3 regions of the Methylibium sp. T29 genome follow, and region 2 is predicted to be linked to each of the others. Evidence: predicted binding sites of a transcription regulator. Region 2 holds the regulator's gene; each other region holds the start of a gene.
The links. The regulator FNR, encoded in region 2, switches genes on or off when oxygen is low (the NO sensors DNR and NnrR bind a similar motif). The targets are predictions, from matches to a motif close to TTGATNNNNATCAA.
Positions count from the first base shown of each region.

Region 1: the regulator FNR is predicted to act here: its motif matches at 4,211-4,224, upstream of x551_RS15015 (fatty acid desaturase).
Region 3: the regulator FNR is predicted to act here: its motif matches at 4,957-4,970, upstream of x551_RS16175 (OmpW family outer membrane protein).

Region 1 is NZ_AZND01000141.1:228-8,052, forward strand. Features, by position in the region: partial or broken gene x551_RS14985 (response regulator) at 1-258, opposite strand, end outside; partial or broken gene x551_RS14990 (ATP-binding protein) at 242-1,458, opposite strand; partial or broken gene x551_RS14995 (acetamidase/formamidase family protein) at 1,428-2,054, shown strand; gene x551_RS15000 (zinc ribbon domain-containing protein) at 2,074-2,424, shown strand; gene x551_RS15005 (hypothetical protein) at 2,525-2,869, shown strand; gene x551_RS15010 (multidrug effflux MFS transporter) at 2,883-4,097, opposite strand; gene x551_RS15015 (fatty acid desaturase) at 4,294-5,388, shown strand; gene x551_RS15020 (Lrp/AsnC family transcriptional regulator) at 5,645-6,166, opposite strand; partial or broken gene x551_RS15025 (1-aminocyclopropane-1-carboxylate deaminase) at 6,309-7,324, shown strand; gene x551_RS15030 (LapA family protein) at 7,338-7,825, opposite strand, start outside.
Region 2 is NZ_AZND01000134.1:209-8,431, forward strand. Features, by position in the region: partial or broken gene hemN (oxygen-independent coproporphyrinogen III oxidase) at 1-1,359, opposite strand, end outside; gene fnr (fumarate/nitrate reduction transcriptional regulator Fnr) at 1,527-2,267, shown strand; gene x551_RS14660 (hypothetical protein) at 2,298-2,552, opposite strand; gene x551_RS26165 (hypothetical protein) at 2,588-2,836, opposite strand; gene ccoG (cytochrome c oxidase accessory protein CcoG) at 2,861-4,345, opposite strand; gene ccoP (cytochrome-c oxidase, cbb3-type subunit III) at 4,377-5,300, opposite strand; gene x551_RS14680 (CcoQ/FixQ family Cbb3-type cytochrome c oxidase assembly chaperone) at 5,293-5,463, opposite strand; gene ccoO (cytochrome-c oxidase, cbb3-type subunit II) at 5,480-6,109, opposite strand; partial or broken gene ccoN (cytochrome-c oxidase, cbb3-type subunit I) at 6,132-7,564, opposite strand; gene ccoS (cbb3-type cytochrome oxidase assembly protein CcoS) at 7,644-7,874, opposite strand; partial or broken gene x551_RS14700 (heavy metal translocating P-type ATPase) at 7,864-8,223, opposite strand, start outside.
Region 3 is NZ_AZND01000170.1:104-6,771, reverse strand. Features, by position in the region: gene x551_RS16205 (VOC family protein) at 1-71, shown strand, start outside; gene x551_RS16200 (glutathione S-transferase) at 68-661, shown strand; S-adenosyl-L-homocysteine riboswitch at 729-806, shown strand; gene ahcY (adenosylhomocysteinase) at 878-2,311, shown strand; partial or broken gene x551_RS16190 (TlyA family RNA methyltransferase) at 2,409-3,190, shown strand; gene metF (methylenetetrahydrofolate reductase [NAD(P)H]) at 3,187-4,047, shown strand; gene x551_RS16180 (polyphosphate kinase 2 family protein) at 4,064-4,894, opposite strand; gene x551_RS16175 (OmpW family outer membrane protein) at 5,094-5,684, shown strand; partial or broken gene x551_RS16170 (5-formyltetrahydrofolate cyclo-ligase) at 5,697-6,309, opposite strand; partial or broken gene x551_RS16165 (TfoX/Sxy family protein) at 6,411-6,668, shown strand, end outside.

The DNA.
Region 1 (7,825 bases), on a different contig from region 2:
CAGCGCCGGGTCGGCCTTGAGGACGCGGCAGGTCTCGAAGCCCGACATCCCCGGCATCATCGCGTCGAGCAGGATCACGTCGGGCACCACCAGGCGCAGCCGCTGCAGCGCCGCCTCGCCGTCGCGCGCGATCAGCACCGTGTAGCCGGCGTCCTCCAGCGTGTCGCACAGCATGCCCAGGCTGCTGGGCGCGTCGTCGACCACCAGCACCACCGGGCGCGCGGTCTCGGGCTGCGGCGGTTCAGGCCGGCTGTCCATCGGCGGCCTCCGTCAGACAGGCCTGCAGACCCTCGAGATCGAAGGCCGCGAGGCAGGCGCGCAGCCGCGCACAGGCCGCGGCATGCCGCGCATCGCTGGCCTCGATCGCGTCGAGCTGACGCCGCAGGCCGTGCACGTGGCCGATCTGCGCCAGCCGCAAGAGCTCGGTGCGCGCCTCGGCCGGCAGGCGGCGCAGGTCGGCCGGGGCCTCCGGCGGCAGTGGCGGCAGGGTCGACGCGTGCGCGGCGATCCACTCGATGCCGAGGTGGCGCTGCAGCGTCGCGATCAGTTCCGACTCGATCACCGGCTTGCCGATGAAGGCCTGGCATTGCGCGGCCAGCAGGCGCTCGGCTGGTTCTCGAACATGTTGGCCGAGACGATCAGGATCGGCAGCGTGTAGCCGGCGTCGCGCACCAGCCGCGCGGTCTGCCAGCCGTCGAGGTAGTCCATCGTGATGTCGAGCAGGATTGCGTCGGGCACCGCCTCGCGCAGGCTGTCGAGGCACTCGCTGCCGCTGGCCGCCTCGCGCAGCACGAAGCCCAGCGGCGCCAGCATGCCGGCCAGCATCTGGCGCTGCACCGGCTGGTCGTCCACCACCAGCAGCGTGCGCCTCGGACCCACGTAGCCGCCCACCTGGCGCGGCGCTTCGGCCTGCGGGCCGGGGTCGCTCACCTCGCGGAGGTAGAGCCGCACGCTGAAGGTGCTGCCGCGCCCGGGTGCGCTGACGAGTCCGAGCTCGCCGCCCATCAGCGAGGTGAGCAGCGCCGTGATGGTGAGGCCCAGGCCGGTGCCGGGCTCGCCACGCCGGCGCCCCGCCGCGCCGCGCTCGAAGGGCATGAAGATGCGCTGCTGGTCCTGCGGCGCGATGCCGATGCCGGTGTCCACCACGTCGAAGCGCACCACCTCGCGCCGGCAGTCGACGTGCAGCGTCACCGTGCCCTCGTCGGTGAAGCGCACCGCGTTGCTCAGCAGGTTGATCAGGATCTGCCGCAGCCGCTTGGCGTCGGCGTGCACCCACGCGGGCATGCGGCCGCTGTGCGTGTAGACGAAGGCCAGGCGCTTGGCCTGCGCCTGCGGCTGCACCATGCGCACCAGCTCGTCCAGGAAGGCCGGCAGCGGCAGCGCCGCCGGCTCCAGCCGCAACCGGCCAGCCTCGATGCGGGCCAGGTCGAGCAGGCCGTCGATCAGCCCCATCAGGTGCGCGCACCGTGCCGCCGCGCGAGCACGGCGGCAACTGCGACATCAAGGACCTGTCACGCGGCTCCAAGATCTACTTCCCGGTGTACGTGGACGGCGCCGGCCTCAGCGTGGGCGACCTGCACTTCAGCCAGGGCGACGGCGAGATCACCTTCTGCGGCGCGATCGAGATGGCCGGCTGGGTGCACATGAAGGTGAGCCTGATCAAGGGCGGCATGGCCAAGTACGGCATCAAGAACCCGATCTTCAAGCCCAGCCCGATCACGCCGCACTACAACGACTACATCATCTTCGAGGGCATCTCCGTCGACGAGCACGGCCAGCAGCACTACCTCGACGTCCACGTGGCCTACCGCCAGGCTTGCCTGAACGCCATCGAGTACCTGAAGAAGTTCGGCTACTCCGGCGCGCAGGCGCACTCCATCCTCGGCACGGCGCCGGTGCAGGGGCACATCAGCGGCGTGGTCGACATCCCGAACGCCTGCGCGACGCTGTGGCTGCCGACGCAGATCTTCGACTTCGACATCAACCCCAGCGCCGCCGGGCCGGTGAAGTACCTCGACGGCTCGATCGACATGCCGCTGTCGCCCGACCTCTGAGTCCCCCGAGGCCGCCGCCATGCCCACCTACGACTACGCCTGCCCCGCGTGCGGCGGCTTCGACGCCTTCCGCACGCTGTCCGCCCGCAACGAGCCGGCCACCTGCCCCGACTGCCAGCGCGAGTCGCCGCGCGTCTTCGTCAGCGCGCCACGGCTGGCGCTGATGGCCGGCAGCACCCGCAGCGCGATCGAGGTCAACGAGCGCGCGCGACATGAGCCGAAGAGCTCGCGCGACTACCAGCGCCTGCGGCACCCGTCGGGCTGCGGCTGCTGCTCCTCCGGCGCGTCCACGCGGCGCGGCGCCACGGTGACCGCGGCCAACGGCGCCAAGGCCTTCCCGAGCAAGCGGCCGTGGATGATCAGCCACTGACGGACACACCCTGCGACAGGCAGCGCGACCGGTTCGCGCAGAATCGCGACTGGCCGGCGCCCCGCGGGACGCCGGCGCACCGTCCGCGAGGAGCGAGCCAATGCGCAAGACCCCCGTCATCGCCGTTGCCCTGATCGCCTGCGCGGCCGCCGTGACCGCAGAGGAACCATCCAAGGTGAAACAGGCCGCGAGCGCGACCGGCGAAGCCGTGTCGAACGCCGCGGTCAAGACCGGCGAAGCCATCGAGCGTGGCGCGAAGAAGACCGGCGCCGCGATCGAGCGCGGCGCGCACAAGGCCGGCGAAGCCATCGAGACCGGCGCCGAGGCCACCGGCCGCGCGGTCCGCAAGGGCGTGCGCAAGACCGGCGAGGTGATCGAGAGCGGCGGGCAGAAGCTCAAGTCGGTCGGCGGCTCGGGCGCGTCCTCGTCCTCGCCGTCCGACTGAGCGTCGCGACGGCTCAGCTGCAGGGCCGCGTCGCCGCGGACGCAGCCGACCGACGCCCGCCCAGCGTCAGCCAGGTCAGCAGCAGCGCGCACAGCGCCGCGGCCGCCATGCCGGCCACCATCGGCCGCGCGCTGCCGTCGGCGAAGCCGCTCATCAGCGCGATCACCACGGCACCGAGCACCAGCTGCAGCGTGCCCATCAGCGCCGACGCGGCACCGGCGATCTCGCCGTGGTCGTCGAGCGCCATCACCGAGGTGGTGGGCACCACCAAGCCGAGGAAGCCGTAGCCGACGAGCATGACGACGATCATCACGTCGAGCCGGTCGATGCCGGCCAGGTTGAACGCCAGCAGCGCACCCAGCGACAGCGCGAAGCCCAGCACCGCCACCCGCACGATGCTCGCGAGGCCGAAGCGTGCCGTCAGCCGGCCGGCGAACTGCGACACGCCGATGAACGAGGCCGCGTTCACGCTGAACGCCAGGCTGTACTCGCGCGGCGTCAGCCCGTAGTGGCCGATGAAGACGAACGACGAGTTGGCCAGGAAGATGAAGAAGCTGGCCATGCCGAAGGCCCCGATCGCGGTGAGCCCCAGGAAATGCCGGTCGCGCAGCAGCAGCGCGAAGGCGCGCAGCGTGCTCGCCACATCGCTCTGTGTGCGCTGCGAGGCAGGCCGCGTCTCCTCCAGCGTCAGCGCCACCAGCAGCAGGCCCACCACGCCGATGCCGGTGACGGCCCAGAAGATCGCGCGCCAGCCGGCGGCGTCGATCACGAAGCTGCCGATCAGTGGCGCGAGGATGGGCGACACGCTGAACACCAGCAGCAGCAGCGACATCAGCCGCGTGGCCTCCACGCCGGTGTGCAGGTCGCGCACGATGGCGCGCGGCACCACGATCGGCGCGCCGCCGCCCAGGCCCTGCAGGAAACGGAAGGCGATCAGCCAACCGATGTCGGGCGCGAGCGCGCAGCCCACGCTGCCGACGATGAACAGCCCGATGCCGACGTACAGCGGCGGCTTGCGGCCGAACATGTCGGAGGCCGGGCCGTAGACCAGCTGGCTGATCGCGAACGACACGAAGAATGCCATCAGGCTCATCTGCACCGCGTGCACGTCGGCCTGCAGCGCGCTGCCGATAGCCGGCAGCGCGGGCAGGTACATGTCGATCGCGAACGGACCGATCGAGGACAGCAGGCCCAGCACCAGGGCCCTGCGCAGGAAAGTCGAATTCATCGGGGAAGGAAGAGGGGACGCGGCAGCCGCCAGCGCCGAAGCCGCCGATCATCCCGAATCGCGTGCGCGGCGTGCGCGCACGGGCAACGAGCGCACACGTCCGGCGCGCCCGCTTGACCGCCGTCAAGGACAGCCCCCGCCCGCGGCCCTAGCCTTCGGCGTTCCGATCCGCCTGCGTTCGCGCCACCCGCCTCCGATGCCTGCTGCCTGTCCCGACCTCGCGCCCCCGTCCGCCGCCCCGAGCGCCATCCCCCACCGCAAGCTGATCCGCGCCTGGCTGGCGCCGCTGGCCTCGCGCAGCACGGCCTACGCGCTCGCGCTGACGCTCGTCGACCTGCTGCTGCTGGGCGCCGCACTGACCGCCACCGTGGCGTTCGAGACGCTGCCGATGAAGCTGCTGGCCGGCATGGCGGCCGGCTTCGTGATCGGCCGCCTGTTCATCCTCGGCCACGACGCCTGCCACCAGAGCCTCACGCCGCACCGTCGGCTGAACCGCTGGCTCGGCCGCCTGGTGTTCCTGCCCTCGCTCACGCCCTACAGCCTGTGGGAGGTGGGGCACAACGTGGTGCACCACGGCTACACCAACCTGAAGGGCTTCGACTTCGTCTGGGAGCCGCGCACGCTCGAGGCCTACCGCGCGCTGCCGCGCTGGCGGCGCAGGCTCGAGCGCGTGTACCGCAGCGGCTGGGCACCCTGGCTCTACTACCTGGTGGAGATCTGGTGGAACCGGCTGCTGTTCCCGAACCGGCGCACCATGCCGACGCGGCGCGCGGCATTCTTCTGGGACGGCGTGCTGGTGGTCGCGGGCGCGGCGGCATGGATCGCCGGCCTGGTGGCGGCCGCGGCGGCCACCGGCCAGTCGGCCACGTTGCTGGTGCTGACGGGCTTCGTGCTGCCCTTCGTGTTCTGGAACGGCATGATCGGCTTCGTGGTCTACGTGCACCACACGCACACCGGCGTGGCGTGGTACGAGGACAAGCGGCGCTGGGCGGACGCCCAGCCCTTCGTGTCCACCACGGTGCACCTGACCTTCCGCTCCTTCATGGGCAGCGCGCTGCACCACATCATGGAGCACACCGCGCACCACGTGGACATGAGCGTGCCGCTGTACCGGCTGAAGCGGGCACAGAAGCTGTTGGAGGAGCGACTCGCGGGGCACATCGTCGTGCAGCCGTTCTCGTGGCGCTGGTACGCCGACACCGCGCGGCGCTGCAAGCTCTACGACTTCGAGGCGGGTTGCTGGACCGACTTTTCGGGTCGCCGGACCAGCACGCCGTTGGCTGCGGGGTGAAGCGTTTGCGTTGCGCGTCGTCGATGTGTGGGGTGGCAGAGGCCATCGAGTGGCCGACACAAATGTGAGCTGCGACGGCGAACACCCATGACGGTGGTGGATCAGGCCGGTGGGGCGCTCTGCGAAGCGAAGTAGAGGAGGAGCCGCCCGGCCTGCAGGGGCGGGCGGCGGGGGACATGAGCGCACCAGAGCGCCCCGCCGGCCTGATCTCGCGCCAGACGCGCACCCATCTCGTCTGTTCGAACGCAACCGCCTATCAAACCGGAAACTGCGTCGTCGACAGCACCTGCTTGAGCACCATGAACGAGCGGATCTGCCGCACGCCCGGCAGGTGCAGCAGCTGCTCGGCATGCAGGCGATTGAAGCTGTCGTTGTCGCGCGTGCGCACCAGCATGAAGTAGTCGAACTCGCCGGTCACCACGTGGCACTCCATGCAGCCCGACACCCGGGCGGCGGCCTTCTCGAAGTCGGCGAAGGAATCGGGTGTGGAGCGGTCCAGCACCACGCCGATCATCACCAGCATGCCGGCATCCAGCGCGGCCGGGTTCAGCAGCGCGACGATGCCCTTGATCAGCCCCGCCTGCTTGAGCCGCTCGACGCGGCGCAGGCAGGCCGGCGCGCTGAGGTTCACCTTCGCGGCCAGCGCCACGTTCGACACCGAAGCGTCGCGCTGCAGCGCGCGCAGGATGGCCTTGTCGGTGCGGTCCAGGCTCGCCGGGGGCGGTGGTGTCGTCGCACGAGAGGGCGCGACACGTTGACGAACTTTTGTTGCGCACATTTTTTATTTCGAGCAATTCAAAGCTTAATTCAGGCCGGTCGGCCTTTCTATGCTGCGCAATAACGGACTTCTTTGCAACCCTGGTTTCAGGCAATTTTCCTAAGATGACGACCATCGTCTTCGCCCTCGCAGGAACCCCGCCATGAACCTCCAGCGCTTCCCTCGCCATCCGCTCACCTTCGGGCCCACGCCCATCCAGCCGCTCAAGCGCCTGAGTGCGCACCTCGGCGGCCAGGTCGAGCTCTACGCCAAGCGCGAGGACTGCAACAGCGGCCTCGCCTTCGGCGGCAACAAGACCCGCAAGCTCGAGTACCTGATCCCCGAGGCGCTGGCGCAGGGCTGCGACACGCTGGTGTCGATCGGCGGCATCCAGTCCAACCAGACGCGCCAGGTCGCCGCGGTGGCGGCCCACCTCGGCATGAAGTGCGTGCTGGTGCAGGAGAACTGGGTCAACTACGCCGACGCGGTGTACGACCGCGTCGGCAACATCGAGATGTCACGCATCCTCGGCGCCGACGTGCGGCTCGACGCCGCTGGCTTCGACATCGGCATCCGCCCGAGCTGGGAGCAGGCGATGGCCGACGTGCGGGCCGCTGGCGGCAAGCCCTTCCCCATTCCCGCCGGCTGCTCCGAGCACCGGCTCGGCGGCCTGGGCTTCGTCGGCTTCGCCGAGGAGGTGCGGGCGCAGGAGGCCGAGCTCGGCTTCAAGTTCGACTACATCGTGGTCTGCTCGGTGACCGGCAGCACGCAGGCCGGCATGGTGGTGGGCTTCGCGGCCGACGGCCGGGCCGAGCGCGTGATCGGCATCGACGCCTCGGCCAAGCCCGAGCAGACCCACGCGCAGATCCTGCGCATCGCGCAGAACACGGCCGAGCTGGTGGGCCTGGGCCGCGAGATCACCGCGCAGGACGTGGTGCTCGACACCCGCTACGGCGGCCCCGAGTACGGCCTGCCGAGCGAGGGCACGCTCGACGCCATCCGCCTGTGCGCACGCCAGGAAGGCATGCTCACCGACCGGTGTACGAGGGCAAGTCGATGCAGGGCATGATCGACAAGGTGAGGCGCGGCGAGTTCCCCGCCGGCTCCAGGGTGCTGTACGCCCACCTCGGCGGCGTGCCGGCGCTCAACGCCTACAGCTTTCTGTTCCGCAACGGCTGAGGCGGCGCCGCGGCTAGCGCGGCAGCTGCGGCGGCGGCAACAGGCGGTCGAGCTTGTCGTCCACCTCGCCTACGTAGGCCGACAGCGTGCGGGTGGACTCGGCGAGCTGCTCCTGCAGCTGGCGCTCCAGCTGTTCGATGCGCGCACCCAGCTCGCGCGTGGTGGCGGCGCCCTGCGCCTCCATCCGGCGCAGCTCGCCGTCGAGGAAGGCGCGCAGCTCGGTGAAGCGCGAGGCCTCGGCGGTGTCGGCCAGCTCGCGGTGCGACTTGAGTTCCTTCGCGGTGCGGCGGGCTTCCATGATCACGCCGGCCTGCTGGAACACGATGTAGACCAGGAACAGCGCCACCAGCACGCCGCTGGCCGCCAGCAGGATCAGGCCGAGCGGCGCGTTCACCTCGGCGAAGCCCAGGGTCAGCGCGGTCGGCGCCGTGATCGCGGGCCAGTTGAGCAGGGCGAACAGCCCCAGCGCGGCCACGGCCGCGGCAATCGCCAGTGCGCGAA
Region 2 (8,223 bases):
CGCGCACGAAGTACCAGCCAGCGGGGTGAGCTGGATCGCGTCGTCGTCGATCTCGATCAGCCCCTGCCCGGCCAGTGGCTGCAGCCGGCGCAGTTCGGCCTCGAAGTAGCGGCGGAAATCGAGCAGGTGGGCCAGTTCGATGGATTCGAACACCACCCGCCCCTGGCACATCAGCGCCATGATCACCGAGCGGCGCACCACATCGTCCCGCGTCAGCACGAGGCCGCGCACCACCGGCAGTTCCCCGGAGCGCAGGGCGTCCTGGTACTCCGGCAGCGTCTTCGCGTTCTGGCTGTAGGTCGCGCCGATGCGGCCGATGGCCGAGACGCCCAGGCCGATCAGGTCGCAGTCGGGCTGGGTGCTGTAGCCCTGGAAATTGCGGTGCAGCCGGCCCTGCCGCTTGGCCGCGGCCAGCGCGTCACCCGGCAGGGCGAAGTGGTCCATGCCGATGTAGTCGTAGCCGTGCGCCAGGAAGGCGGCGATCGCGTTCGACAGCATCGTCACGCGCTGGGCGGTGCCCGGCAGGTCTGCCGCATGGATGCGCCGCTGCGGCTTGAAGCGCTGCGGCAGATGCGCATAGCTGTAGAGCGCCACGCGGTCCGGCCGCAACCGCGCCACCTGCTCCACCGTCCGGGCCAGCGAGGCCGGGGTCTGCTTGGGCAAGCCGTGGATCAGGTCGACGTTGATCGAATCGAAGCCCAATGCGCGCGCGCTGGCGATCAGCGCCTCCACCTGCTCGGCCGGCTGCACGCGGTGCACCGCGTGCTGCACTTCGGGGTCGAAGTCCTGCACGCCGAAGCTCAGGCGGTTGAAGCCCAGCGCCTTCAGGTGCGAAAGCCGCGAGGCACTGACGGTGCGCGGGTCGACCTCGATCGAGCATTCGGCCTGCGGCTGCAGGTCGAAGGCGCCGCGCAGCAGGGCCATCAGCTGCGACAGCTCCGCATCGTCCAGGAAGGTCGGCGTACCGCCGCCGAGGTGCAGCTGACTGACGCGCTGGCGGCTGCCGATCACGTCCTGGTGCAATGCCACCTCGCGGCCCAGCCACTCCAGGTACTCGGTGCCGCGCCGGTGCTGCCGGGTGATCACCTTGTTGCAGGCGCAGTAGTAGCAGACCGACTCGCAGAATGGGATGTGGACGTAGATCGACAGCGGTGTGCCGCCGCCCACCGCGCCGGCCGCCGGGGCGCCGCTGCGGCGCTGGCCCAGGGCCTGCCGGTACTGAGCGGGGCCGAAGGCCTCCACGAAGCGGTCGGCAGTCGGGTAGGAGGTGTAGCGCGGCCCACCGGCGTCCAGACGACTCAGGAGTTCCTCGCTCGGCGCAGCCGGTTCCAGCATGTCGGTCAGGGTCGGAGGGGGCATGTCCGGACTGTGCCGAGGGCCTCTCACCGGGCTCTTGATCTGGGTCAAGGCCGGTCGCCGGCGGCCTCCGACAATCCACGCACAGCTTGAGGTCGATCATGCAACTTGCCCCTCACGACACTGCCGCCGACTCACATGCTCCATCGCGGGTGGCGCACAAGATCATAATGAAGCGCATGGAACGTGAACCGATCCGCATCGAGGCCCTCAAGGTCGCATGCTCCAGTTGCAACCTGCGCGAGCTCTGCCTGCCGGTGGGGCTGTCGGACGACGATCTCGACCACCTCGACCAGCTGGTCGGCAGCCGCCGCCCCGTGAAGCGCGGCGACACGCTGTTCCACGCCGGGGATCGCTTCGAGTCGCTTTATGCGGTGCGCACCGGCTTCTTCAAGACCTGCGTGTCCGCCGACGACGGCCGCGACCAGGTGACCGGCTTCCAGATGGCCGGCGAACTGCTGGGACTGGACGGCATCAGCACCGACCGCCATGCCTGCGACGCGGTGGCGCTGGAGGACTCCCAGGTCTGCCAGATCCCCTACTCGCAGCTCGAGAAGCTGTCGCGCGAATCCACGCCGCTGCAGCACCAGTTCCACAAGATCATGAGCCGCGAGATCGTGCGCGACCACGGCGTGATGCTGCTGCTCGGCAGCATGCGGGCCGAGGAGCGGCTCGCGGCCTTCCTGCTGAACCTCACGCAGCGCCTGCAGGCACGCGGCTTCTCGGCCTCGTCGCTCGTGCTGCGCATGACGCGCGAGGAGATCGGCAGCTACCTCGGTCTCAAGCTGGAGACCGTGAGCCGCACCTTCTCGAAGTTCCAGGACGAAGGTCTGCTCGAGGTGAAGCAGCGCGACATCCGCGTGCTCGACGAATCCGGGCTGCGCCGGCTCGTCAACGGCCCGGCCTGCTGAAGGTTCGCCGCCTGCCTCGCCCGGCGCGACTCAGGGCCAGCGGCGCGGCTCGGTATTGGCCGGCTCCGGCGTTGCCAGTAGCAGCGTCAACATCGACGTCAGCGCGCACACGGTCCAGAACGCGAAGAAGGCCAGCGTGTAGACGCCAGCCGGCGACACCGTCTCCAGCGCGCGCCCGACCCAGCCGTTCAGTTCCGCCGGGTCGGCTGCGCTGAACACCAGGACCTCCAGCACACCCGCCATCAGGAACGACGGCCAGGCGATCCACAGCGTGCGTTGTCTCATCGTCGCGAGCTCCGGGTCGACGGGCGGCACCACGCTCAGCGCTCGGGGCGCGGCGTGGCCGCATGATTGCGCGCCTGCACTGCCGGCGTGTCGCTGCCCAGCGGTTCGCTGCTGCGGCTGAGCACCGGGTCGCTGCCACGCACGGCGATCACGGCAGTGACGATGCCAGCCACCACGACCGCCAGCGGGCCGCCCAGCACCAGCCACAGCATGGGCTCGCGCCACCAGGGCAGCGGCCGCTCAGGCGCGGGCGTCGGGCGGGTTGCGTTCTCGTTCGGGGTCATGGGTTGCTCCGGAGAGGGCCGCGTTCAGCGCGGCACGACGAAGGTGGATTTCTCGGACACGCTGGCCGCCGGCTGCATGCCGTCGGCCTCGCGGATGATCTCGAAGCGCAGGGGGTGGGCGCCGGGGCCCAGGGCCGCGGCGCTCTGCGGCGGCACTTGCACCGCGACAGGCACCCAGCGCGACTCGGCCGGGGCCAGCCGCACCTCGTCACGCACCTGCGCCTGCGCGCCGGCGATGCCGCTCACCACCACCCGGTAGCGCTGCTCCGACTCGGTGGCGTTCATGATCTGCAACCGGTAGACATTCTCGATGCGCCCTTCGTCGACCAGCCTTGCCAACGTACCGCGGTCGCGCACCACGTCGACGCGCATCGGGCTGCGCAGCACGAGACTGGTGACGAAGCCGACCGAGATCAGCAGCAGGATCACGCCGTAGACCAGCACGCGCGGACGGAACACACGCCGCCAGTCCAGCCTGCTCTGCCCGGCAGCCAGGCCGTTCTGCGTCGCATAGCGGATCAGTCCGCGCGGATACGCCATCTTGTCCATCACGCCGTTGCACACGTCGATGCAGGCGGCACAACCGATGCACTCGTATTGCAGCCCCTCGCGGATGTCGATGCCGGTCGGGCAGACCTGCACGCACAGCGTGCAGTCGATGCAGTCGCCTTTGCCCTGGGCGGCCAGCGCGTCGTGCGCCAGGCTGCGCGGGCGCGAGCCGCGCGGCTCTCCGCGCCCGCCGTCATAGCTGATGATCAGGGTGTCGTGGTCGAACATCGCGCTCTGGAAGCGCGCGTACGGGCACATGTACTTGCACACCTGCTCGCGCATGAAGCCGGCGTTGCCATAGGTCGCGAAGCCGTAGAACAGCACCCAGAACGCTTCCCAGGGGCCGGGCCCGGCCGACCCCGGGCCGGCCAGACCGATCAGCGCGAGCACCTCGCCGCCCAGTTCGCGGATCGGCGTGAAGTAGCCGACGAAGGTGAAGCCAGTCCACAGGCCGATCGCCAGCCACACCGCGTGCTTGGCCGACCGGCGGGCCAGCTTCGCGGCGCCCCAGGGCGCGGCATCGAGCTTCAGGCGCGCCTGGCGGTCGCCTTCGATATGGTGCTCGACCCACATGAAGATCTCGGTGTAGACCGTCTGCGGGCAGGCGTAGCCGCACCACAGGCGGCCTGCCACCGCGGTGAACAGGAACAGCCCGTAAGCCGACAGGATGAGCAGGCCCGTCAGGTAGATGAAGTCCTGCGGGTAGAGCACCAGGTCGAAGATGTAGAAGCGCCGTGCGCCCAGGTCGAACAGCACCGCCGGGCGGCCGTTCCAGGGCAGCCAGGGCAGCCCGTAGAACACCAGCTGCGTGAGCCACACCAGCGCCCAGCGCCACGCAGCGAACCAGCCATGCACCGAACGCGCGTGGATGGTCGCCTGCTTCGCATACAGCGAGACCATCTCGCCGGTGTCGTCGGACACCGGCGCGATCGGGATCACGCGTGACGCCGGTCGACTCATCGACAACTCGCGCCAGGGCGGCGGCGGTGACTCATTTCGCTGCGGCCGTTGTCGTGGCCCCGCCGTTCGAGAGCCCCCAGACGTAGGCGGCGAGCACCTGGATCTGCGCATCGCTCAGCCGCCCGGCGTGCGCCGGCATCACGTTGGTCTTGCCTTCGTTGATCATCCGGACCACCGCCTCCTCGCCCCAGCCGTGCAGCCAGATCCGATCGCTGAGGTTGGGCGCGCCGAGCGCCGGGTTGCCCTTGCCGCCCGGGCCGTGGCAGGCTGCGCAGGCCGTGAACTTGGTGCGTCCGATCTGGGCCGCGATGCTGTCGTGCGGGCTGCCCGAAAGGCTCAGCACGTAGTTCGCGACGTTGCGCACATCGTCGGCGCTGCCGACTGCCGCCGCCATCGGCGGCATCATGCCCTGGCGCCCCTGGGCAATCGATTGCGCAATCTGCTCGGGCGACCCGCCGTGCAGCCAGTCGGTATCGGTCAGGTTCGGAAAACCCTTGCTGCCCCGCGCGTCGGAACCGTGGCACTGCGCGCAGTTGTTGATGAACAGCCGCTCGCCCAGCGCATGGGCCTGCGGGTCACGCGCCAGTTCGGCGGCCGACATCGTGGTGAAGCGCGCGTAGAGAGGCTCCACTTGGGCGCGACCGCGCGCCATCTCCGATTCGTACTCCGACTGCGAGGTCCAGCGCAGCTGGCCTGGGTGGGTGCCCAGCCCCGGATAGAGCACCAGATAGAGCGCACCGAACAACACCGTCAGCACGAACAGACCCATCCACCACAGCGGCAGCGGGTTGTTCAGCTCGCGCAGATCCTCGTCCCAGACATGGCCGGTGGTGTTGTCGCCGGCCATCACCTTACGGCGGCTGGCGATGAACAGCAGCACCAGGCACGCCGCGAGGCCGGCGATCGTGACGATGGCGATGAACAGCGGCCAACCGACCGCGACGAAATCACTCATGACGGCCCCCCAGCCGGGTTGCGGCCTCGTCGGCCGCGAACGGCAGACGGGCAGCTTCTTCGAAGCTCTCATTGCGCCGACGCGACAAGGTCCAGGCGACGATGCCGATGAAGACCAGGAAGGACAGCAGCGTCACGGCTGCCCGCAATTCGTTCAGGCTCATTTCGTGCGTCCCCTTCTCACTTCACCGCGGTGCCGAGCACCTGGAGATAGGCCACGAGCGCGTCGAGCTCGGTCTTGCCCTTGACGTCCTCGCCGGCCTGCGCCAGCTCGGCGTCGGTGTACGGCGCGCCCAGGGCGCGCAGCGCGCGCAGCTTTCCAGGCATCTCGGCCGGATCGAGCGCCGCCTTGGCGAGCCAGGGATAGGCGGGCATGTTGGACTCGGGCACCAGGTCGCGCGGGTTCGCGAGGTGCAGGCGATGCCACTCGTCGCTGTAGCGCCCGCCAACCCGGTGCAGGTCGGGACCGGTGCGCTTGCTGCCCCACTGGAACGGCCGGTCGTAGACGAACTCGCCCGCCACCGAGTAGTGGCCGTAGCGCAGCGTCTCGGCGCGGAACGGCCGGATCATCTGCGAGTGGCAGTTGTAGCAACCCTCGCGCACGTAGACGTCGCGGCCGGCCACCTGCAGGGCCGTGTAGGGCTTGAGGCCGGGCACCGGCTCGGTGGTGCTGCGCTGGAAGAACAGCGGCACGATCTCGACCAGGCCGCCGACAGCCACCACCACCAGGATCAGCACGATCATCAGCCAGTTGGTAGTCTCGATGCGCTCGTGGCCACGGGCCGGCGCTGCGTTGTGTTCGTTGCTCATGTCATCGGGTCCTCGGCAGGGTTCAGGCGCGCGCCAGCGCGGTGGGCACCGGCACAAGCGCGCGGCGGCCCGCCTTCACGGTCATCACCACGTTCCAGGCCATCAGCAGCATCCCGCTCAGGTACAGCAGGCCGCCGAGCAGGCGCACCACGTAGAACGGAAAGGTCGCCTTCACGCTCTCGACGAAGCTGTAGACCAGCGTGCCGTCAGGTTGATGGCGCGCCACATCAGGCCCTGCATCACGCCGGCGATCCACATCGCGGCGATGTAGAGCACGACGCCGATGGTCGCGATCCAGAAGTGCAGCTCGATCGCCCGCACGCTGTACATCTCCTTGCGGCCGAACATGCGCGGGATCAGGTAGTACAGCGAGCCCATCGAGATGAAGCCCACCCAGCCGAGCGCGCCGCTGTGCACGTGTCCGACGGTCCAATCGGTGTAGTGGGAGAGCGCGTTGACGGTCTTGATCGACATCATCGGCCCCTCGAAGGTCGACATGCCGTAGAACGACAGCGAGACGATCAGGAACTTCAGGATCGGGTCGTCGCGCAGCTTGTGCCAGGCACCGCTGAGGGTCATGATCCCGTTGATCATGCCGCCCCAGCTGGGCGCCAGCAGCACCAGCGAGAACACCATGCCCACGCTCTGCGCCCAGTCGGGCAAGGCGGTGTAGTGCAGGTGGTGGGGGCCTGCCCACATGTAGGTGAAGATCAGTGCCCAGAAGTGCACGATCGACAGCCGGTAGCTGTACACCGGGCGCTCGGCCTGCTTGGGGATGTAGTAGTACATCATCCCGAGGAAGCCGGCCGTCAGGAAGAAGCCCACCGCATTGTGGCCGTACCACCACTGCACCATCGCATCCTGCACGCCGGCGTAGGCGGAGTAGCTCTTGGTCAGACTCACCGGCAGCGCCGCGCTGTTCACCAGGTGCAGCAGCGCCACCGTCAGGATGAAGGCGCCGAAGAACCAGTTGGCCACGTAGATGTGGCGCACCTTGCGGATGCCGATGGTGCCGAAGAACACCACCGCGTAGGCCACCCACACCAGCGTGATCAGGATGTCGATCGGCCACTCGAGTTCCGCGTACTCCTTGCCGCTGGTCATGCCCAGCGGCAGCGTGACCGCCGCCAGCACGATCACCGCCTGCCAGCCCCAGAAGGTGAAGTGCGCGAGCGCCGGCGCGAACAACCGGACCTGGCAGGTGCGCTGCACCACGTGAAAGGAGGTGGCCATCAGCGCGCAACCGCCGAACGCGAAGATCACGGCGTTGGTATGCAGCGGCCGCAGCCGCCCGTAGCTCAGCCAGGGAATGCCGAAGTTGAGTTCCGGCCACGTGAGCTGCGCTGCGATCAGCACGCCCACCGCCATGCCGACCACGCCCCACAGCACGGCCGCCAGCGCGAACTGCGTGACCACACGATCCTCGTAGACCGGCGCTGCTCCCTGGGCCGCCATTGCGTTCATCGAACTCTCCTCGCATCCTGTCGATGACAGGGAGTGTCCGAACCGGAGCCTTGATGCGGCTTGACGCCGGTCAAGCTTCGGTCGATGCGTGCGCGTTCGGGTCGGCCGCCGTGGCGGGCGCGCCGCAGGCGCCGGGCTCTTCCAGCACCCGGGTGGCCTCGCGCTCGAGGTCGTCGAACTGGCCGTGGTGCACCGCCCAGGCGAAGACACCGAGCACGACCAGCGCAAGCAGCACCGAAATCGGCAAAAGCAGGTAAAGGCTGTCCATCCGGTCCGCCGTCCCTTTGTGTTCAGCGCGCAAGGCGCAGCGCGTTGCCGACCACGACGAGCGAACTGAGCGCCATGCCCAGCCCAGCAGCCCACGGCGGCAGCCAGCCCAGCAGGGCCAGCGGCACGCAGACCGCGTTGTAGCCTGCCGCCCAGGCCAGGTTCTGGCGCACGACGGCGGCACAGCGACGTGCGACGCCACGCGCATGGGCAATCTCACCGAGCCGGCTGCCCAGCACCACGATGTCGGCGCGCTGCTGCGCGAGCGCCGCGCCGTGGCCGAGCGCGACGGACACGTCGGCCTGGGCCAGCACCGGGCCGTCGTTCAGGCCGTCGCCCACCATCAGGACGCGGTGCCCCTGGCGCTGCAGTGCGCGCAGGCT
Region 3 (6,668 bases), on a different contig from region 2:
TGTTCATCCGCGACCCGGACGGCAACGTCCTCGAATTCGACCAACTGATCCCCCAAGGAGACACGGCATGAAGCTCTACGACCTGGAACTGTCCGGCAACTGCTACAAGGTGCGGCTGTTCGCGGCGCTGGCGGGCATCGACCTGGAGATCGTGCCGGTCGACTTCCTCGGCGGCGCGCACAAGCGGCCGCCGCTGACCGACCTCAACCCCTGGGGCGAGCTGCCGATTCTGGTCGATGGCGAGCGGGTGCTGCGCGACTCGCAGGCGATCCTGGTGCACCTGGCGGGCAGCTACGGCGGCGCCGCCTGGTGGCCGGCCGAGGCGCCGCTGCAGGCCGAGATCGTGCAGTGGCTGTCGACCGCGGCCAACGAGATCCAGAACGGCCCCGCGTCGGCGCGGCTGGTCGACCGCTTCGGCTACACGCTCGACAAGGCCGACACGCTGGCCCGGGCGGCCCGCATCCTGCCGCTGCTCGATGCCCACCTGGCCGACCACGCCTGGCTGGCGATCGGCCGACCGACCATCGCCGACTGCGCGATGTACCCGTACGTCGCGCTGGCGCCGGAGGGCGGGATCGACCTCGCGCCGTACCGGCACATCGCGCGCTGGATCGAGCGCGTCCGCGCCCTGCCGGGCTACCGGGCGATGCCGGGCACCTGAGCACGGCGGCCGGCCCGAGACCCTGCCGCGAACCGGGGATGGCGGGCAGACCGGCTAGAATCCGCCCACTTTCGAGGAGCGTTGCAACTCCCGCCCGGGAGCCAGGCTCGAAAGTCATCCCCCGATGCAACGGCGCTCACCCGCAGGCCCCCGCCGCCGGTGAGCACACCCTCTCCTGCGGCGTCCTGCGGTTTCCTGAATCACGGAGACCCGTCCATGAGCGCCGTCCTCAAGCCCACCCCCACCCACGATCACCACGTTGCCGACCTGTCGCTCGCCGACTGGGGTCGCAAGGAAATCAAGATCGCCGAGACCGAGATGCCCGGCCTGATGGCGATCCGCCAGGAATTCGCCGCAAGCCAGCCTCTGAAGGGTGCGCGCATCACCGGCTCGTTGCACATGACGATCCAGACCGCGGTGCTGGTGGAAACGCTGCAGGCGCTGGGCGCGCAGGTGCGCTGGGCCTCGTGCAACATCTTCTCCACGCAGGACCACGCCGCCGCCGCGCTGGTGGCGGCCGGCACGCCGGTGTTCGCCTACAAGGGCGAGACGCTCACGGACTACTGGGACTACACCCACCGCATCTTCGACTTCGGCGCCAAGGGAACGGACGGCGAAGGCCCAAACATGATCCTCGACGACGGCGGCGACGCGACGCTGCTGATGCACCTGGGCCAGAAGGCCGAGAAGGACCCGTCGGTGATTTCCAAGCCCACCAGCGAAGAGGAGACCTGCCTGTTCGCCGCGATCAAGGCCAAGCTGGCGCAGGACCCGACCTGGTACACGCGCAAGAGCGCCCAGATCATCGGCGTGACCGAGGAAACCACCACCGGCGTGCACCGCCTGAACGAGATGAGCGCGAAGGGCACGCTGCTGTTCCGCGCAATCAACGTCAACGACTCGGTGACCAAGAGCAAGTTCGACAACCTGTACGGCTGCCGCGAGTCGCTGGTCGACAGCATCAAGCGCGCGACCGACGTGATGATCGCCGGCAAGGTCGCCTGCGTGGCCGGCTACGGCGACGTGGGCAAGGGCTCGGCGCAGGCGCTGCGCGCGCTGAGCGCCCAGGTGTGGGTGACCGAGATCGACCCGATCAACGCACTGCAGGCCGCGATGGAAGGCTACAAGGTCGTGACGATGGAGTACGCCGCCGACAAGGCCGACATCTTCGTCAGCGCCACCGGCAACAAGAACGTGATCCGCTACGAGCACATGGCGGCGATGAAGGACGAGGCCATCGTCTGCAACATCGGCCACTTCGATAACGAGATCGACGTCGCCTCGCTCGAGAAGCTGAAGTGGGACGAGATCAAGCCGCAGGTCGACCACGTCGTCTTCCCGGACGGCAAGAAGATCACGCTGCTGGCCAAGGGCCGCCTCGTGAACCTGGGCTGCGCCACCGGACACCCGAGCTTCGTGATGAGCTCGTCGTTCGCCAACCAGACCATCGCGCAGATCGAGCTCTTCACGAAGAGCGCCGACTACCAGGCCGGCAAGGTCTACGTGCTGCCCAAGCACCTGGACGAGAAGGTGGCGCGCCTGCACCTGAAGAAGGTCGGCGCGATGCTGACCGAGCTGACTGACGAGCAGGCTGCGTACATCGGTGTCAGCAAGTCCGGTCCGTACAAGGCCGACACCTATCGGTATTGACACCCACCCCCGTTGCGGCTGCGCCGCTCCCCCTCGAAAGGGGCGACGCTGGCGGGCCGGCGGAGCCGGACCCGCGGCGTCCACTCGGTTCTATCTCATGCCAAGAGTTGATCAGTTGATTGTCCAGCGTGGGCTTGCGCCGACGCGTTCGGCGGCGCAGCGGTTGATCGACCGTGGCGCGGTCGAGCGGCGCGCGGCGGTCGACTGGGTGCGGCTGCGCAAATCCGGCGAGGACCTGCCGGAGGCCACCGAGCTGCGCATCACCGACGACGCCGAACTGCGCTGGGTGTCGCGCGCCGGGCTCAAGCTCGACGGCGCGCTGGCGCAGTGCGGCCTGGCGGTGACCGGCGTGACCGCGCTCGACGTCGGCCAGAGCACCGGCGGCTTCACCGAGGTGCTGCTGGCGCACGGCGCGGCGCACGTGGTGGGCGTCGATGTCGGTCGCGGCCAGCTGCATCCCTCGCTGCGCGGGCATGCGCAGGTCACCGTCCTCGAAGGCATCAACGCCCGCGGCCTGACGCGCGAGGCGCTGGGCACGGCCATGCCGGCCGGCGGCTTCGGCCTGGTCGTCGCCGACCTGAGCTTCATCCCGCTGACCACCGTGCTGCCGGCACTGGTGCCGCTGCTCGCGGCCGACGGCCACCTGCTCGCGCTGGTCAAGCCGCAGTTCGAGCTGCAGCCCAAGGACATCGGCAAGGGCGGCCTGGTGAAGAGCGCCGCCTCCTACGCGAGGTGCAGCGCAAGCTGCGGGCCACCTGCGGCGAACTGGGCCTGGACGTGACGGCGTGGCTGGACAGCGTGGTCGCCGGCGGCGACGGGAACCGCGAATTTTTCATCTGTGCCGTGCCTGCGGGCCGGCGGCTGGAGTCAGACACATGAGCGACACACCTTCCCTGAAGCTGCCGGTGCCGGTGAGCTTCGAGTTCTTCCCGCCCAACACCGAGGCCGGCAGCGAGAAGCTGAAGACCGTGGTGCGCGAGCTGGGCAGCGCGGCCCCCGAGTTCTTCAGCGTGACCTACGGTGCCGGCGGCTCGACGCGGGACCGCACGCTGTCGACGGTGCGCGACATCGCCGCACTGGGTTTCGAGGCGGCGCCGCACCTGTCGTGCGTCGGCTCGACGCGCGCCGGCATCGCCGAGATCCTGGCCTCCTACCGCGCGCAGAACATCCGGCGCCTGGTCGCGCTGCGCGGCGACCTGCCGAGCGGCACCGCGACGGCCGGCGAGTTCCGCTACGCGAACGAGCTGATCGCCTTCGTGCGCGAGACCCAGGGCACCGACCTGCGCATCGAGGTGGCCGCCTACCCCGAGTACCACCCGCAGCAGCGCTACGCGCGGCGCGACCTGCAGCACTTCGCCAACAAGATGAAGGCCGGCGCCGACGCGGCGATCACGCAGTTCTTCTACAACCCCGACGCCTACTTCCATTTCCTCGACGAGGTGCGCGCGCTGGGTGTCGACGCGCCGATCGTGCCGGGCATCATGCCGTTCCACAACTACGCGCGCATCGCGCAGTTCGCGATGCGCGACGGCATCGAGATCCCGCGCTGGGTGGCCCTGAAGATGGAGGGCTACATGGACGACGCCGCGTCGATCCGCGCCTTCGGCATCGAGGTGGTGTCGCGGCTGTGCGAGCGGCTGATCGCCGGCGGTGCCCCGGCCATCCACTTCTACACGCTCAACCAGTCGGCGCTGACGCTGGAGGTCTGCCGCCGGCTCGCGTCGGCGCGCGGCTGAAACGCGCGCGGCGCGCTCAGACCACGCGCACTGCCGCCGGGTCGAAGTCGGGCTTCGGCGGCTTGAGCTTCATGCCCGCCAGCGCCTGCGCGACCAGCGTCGCGATCATCAGGTTGCGGTTGCTCTTGCTGTCGGCCGGCACCACGTGCCAGGGCGCGCAGGCGGTCGAGGTGGCCGCCAGCGCGGTTTCGTAGGCGGCCAGGTAGGCCCTCCACTTCGAGCGCGTCTCGAGGTCGCCGACCTGGAATTTCCAGCGCTTGGCGGGGTCGTCCAGACGCGCCTGCAGCCGTTCGCGCTGCTCGTCCTTCGAGATGTGCAGGAAGCACTTGACGAGGGTCGTGCCGCTGTCGTGCAGCAGGCGCTCGAAGGCGTTGATGTGGGCCAGCCGGCGTTGGCGCTCGGCGGCGTCGATCCAGCCTTCGACGAAGGGCACCAGCACGTCTTCGTAATGGCTGCGGTTGAACACCACCACCTCGCCGGCGCGCGGCACCACCGCATGCACGCGCCACAGGAAGTCGTGCGCGCGCTCCACCTCGGTGGGCGCCTTGAAGGCCGCCACGCGCACGCCGAGCGGGCTGCACTGGCGGAACACCGAGCGCGCGGTGCCGTCCTTGCCCGAGGTGTCCATGCCCTGCAGCACCAGCAGCAGCTTGGGCGGTCGGCCGGCACTGCCGTTGGCGTAGAGCAGGTCCTGCAGGCGGTCGATCTCGATCGCCAGTTCGGCGAGCCGCGCATCGTCGGCCTCGCGGCTGCTGCTGGCGGCCGGCCGCGCACCGGGGTCGATGTCCTTGAGCCGCAGCTTGCGGCCGACGCGGTAGGTCTTCAGGTAGGCGGTCGAGCGGGCCATCGCGACTCCTGGGAAGGCGGTGCGGCGACTGTAGCGCCGCGTGCACACCGCGACGCGTCGGGTTGATCTGCCTCAGAAAGCCGCAGCGGCTTCAACGCTGCGCGCCCGCGCGCTTGAGCCAACGCAAGCCGCGGCGTCCCGCCACGCACTGCAATGCACGGGCGGGAAGCTCCCCGTGCATTCCGGAGTGAAGCTCATCATGAAGAAGAAGACCCTCGCCGCCCTCGCCCTCGCCGCCCTCGGTGGCGCCGCGGCCGCCGCACCGACCGGCGGCGACTGGCTGGTGCGCGTGCGCGCGCTGCACCTCGACCCGGCCAACAAGGACAGCACCGGCGTCGGCCTGGCCATCGACAGCAAGACCTTCCCCGAACTCGACATCAGCTACTTCTTCACGCCGAACTGGGCCGCCGAACTGGTGCTGACCTATCCGCAGAAGCAGGACGTGAGTGCCTCCGGCACGCGCATCGGCAGCCTCAAGCACCTGCCGCCGACGCTGTCGCTGCAGTACCACTTCCTGCCCGGCGCGGCGGTCCAGCCCTACCTCGGCGCGGGCATCAACTACACGCGCTTCTCGTCGGTCGACTTGCCGGCGCCGTTCAGCATCGAGAAGAACAGCGTGGGCCTGTCGGTGGGTGCCGGCGTGGACGTGCCGCTCGGCGACCGGCTGGTGCTGAACCTGGATGTAAAGAAGGTGCAGATCCGCACCGACGTGTCGGCTGCGGGGGTGAAGGCGGGGACCTTCAAGGTCGACCCGGTGCTGTTCGGCGTCGGGCTCGGCTGGCGCTTCTGAGGCGGCGCGCGATCAGTCTTCGCGCGACCAGGCGACGCCGTCCTCGGTGAGCATGGCGTCGAGCGGGATGTCGTGCGGCTCGCCCTCGAGCCAGTCGATGTAGCCGTGCCGGTAGCCGATGCCGACCGTGAACGGCCGCGGCTCCAGGGCCGCCAGCGTGCGGTCGTAGAAGCCGCCGCCGTAGCCGAGCCGCAGGCCCTTCGGGCCGAAGCCGACGCAGGGCACCAGCAACAGCGTCGGCATCACGAGGTCGGTGCCCTTGGGCTTGGGGGATGTCGTAGGCATCCTCCTCCATCGGGCAGCCGGGGTACCACTGGTGGAAGCGCAGCTGCTTGGTCTGGCGGTTCATCACCGGCAGGCCGATCCGGCGCGGCGGGCCCTCGCCGGTACCGTGTCCGGCACCCTCGGTCCAGCGGTGCAGCGACGGCAGGGGATCGAACTCGCCCTTGATGGCCCAGTATGCGCCGACCGTCACGTCCTCGCGCTGCGTGAGCCACACCCGCAGCACGCCCTGCAGCTGTTCGGCACGCTCCAGGCGATCGGTCAGGCTCTGCCGCTCGGCCTGCAGCATGCGACGCAGTTGCGCCTTGTCCGGCCGGCTCATCGGGTCGTAGGGCAGGGTCATGGGCGGGTCCGTGGCGGGCTGGCGTGGCGTGTCATCGAGGCAGCCCGGATTTTGCCCCGCAGGATGGCCTGCGCCCCAAGGTCGCTGCCTACACTGTGGCAATGGCCCCACCCCGCGACGAATTTGCTGCGCACTGCGTCGAGTTGCTGTCATCCGTGGGACCGGCGCATGCGAAGCGCATGTTCGGTGGCCACGGCCTCTACCTCGACGGGCTGATGATCGGTCTGATCGCCGCCGACCAGCTCTACCTCAAGACCGACGCGCAGACGTTGCCGCAGTGGCGAGACGCCGGCGGGCGGGCCTTCGTCTACGAAAGTTCGCGCGCCGGCGTGGTGCGGACCGCCACCATGAGCTACTGG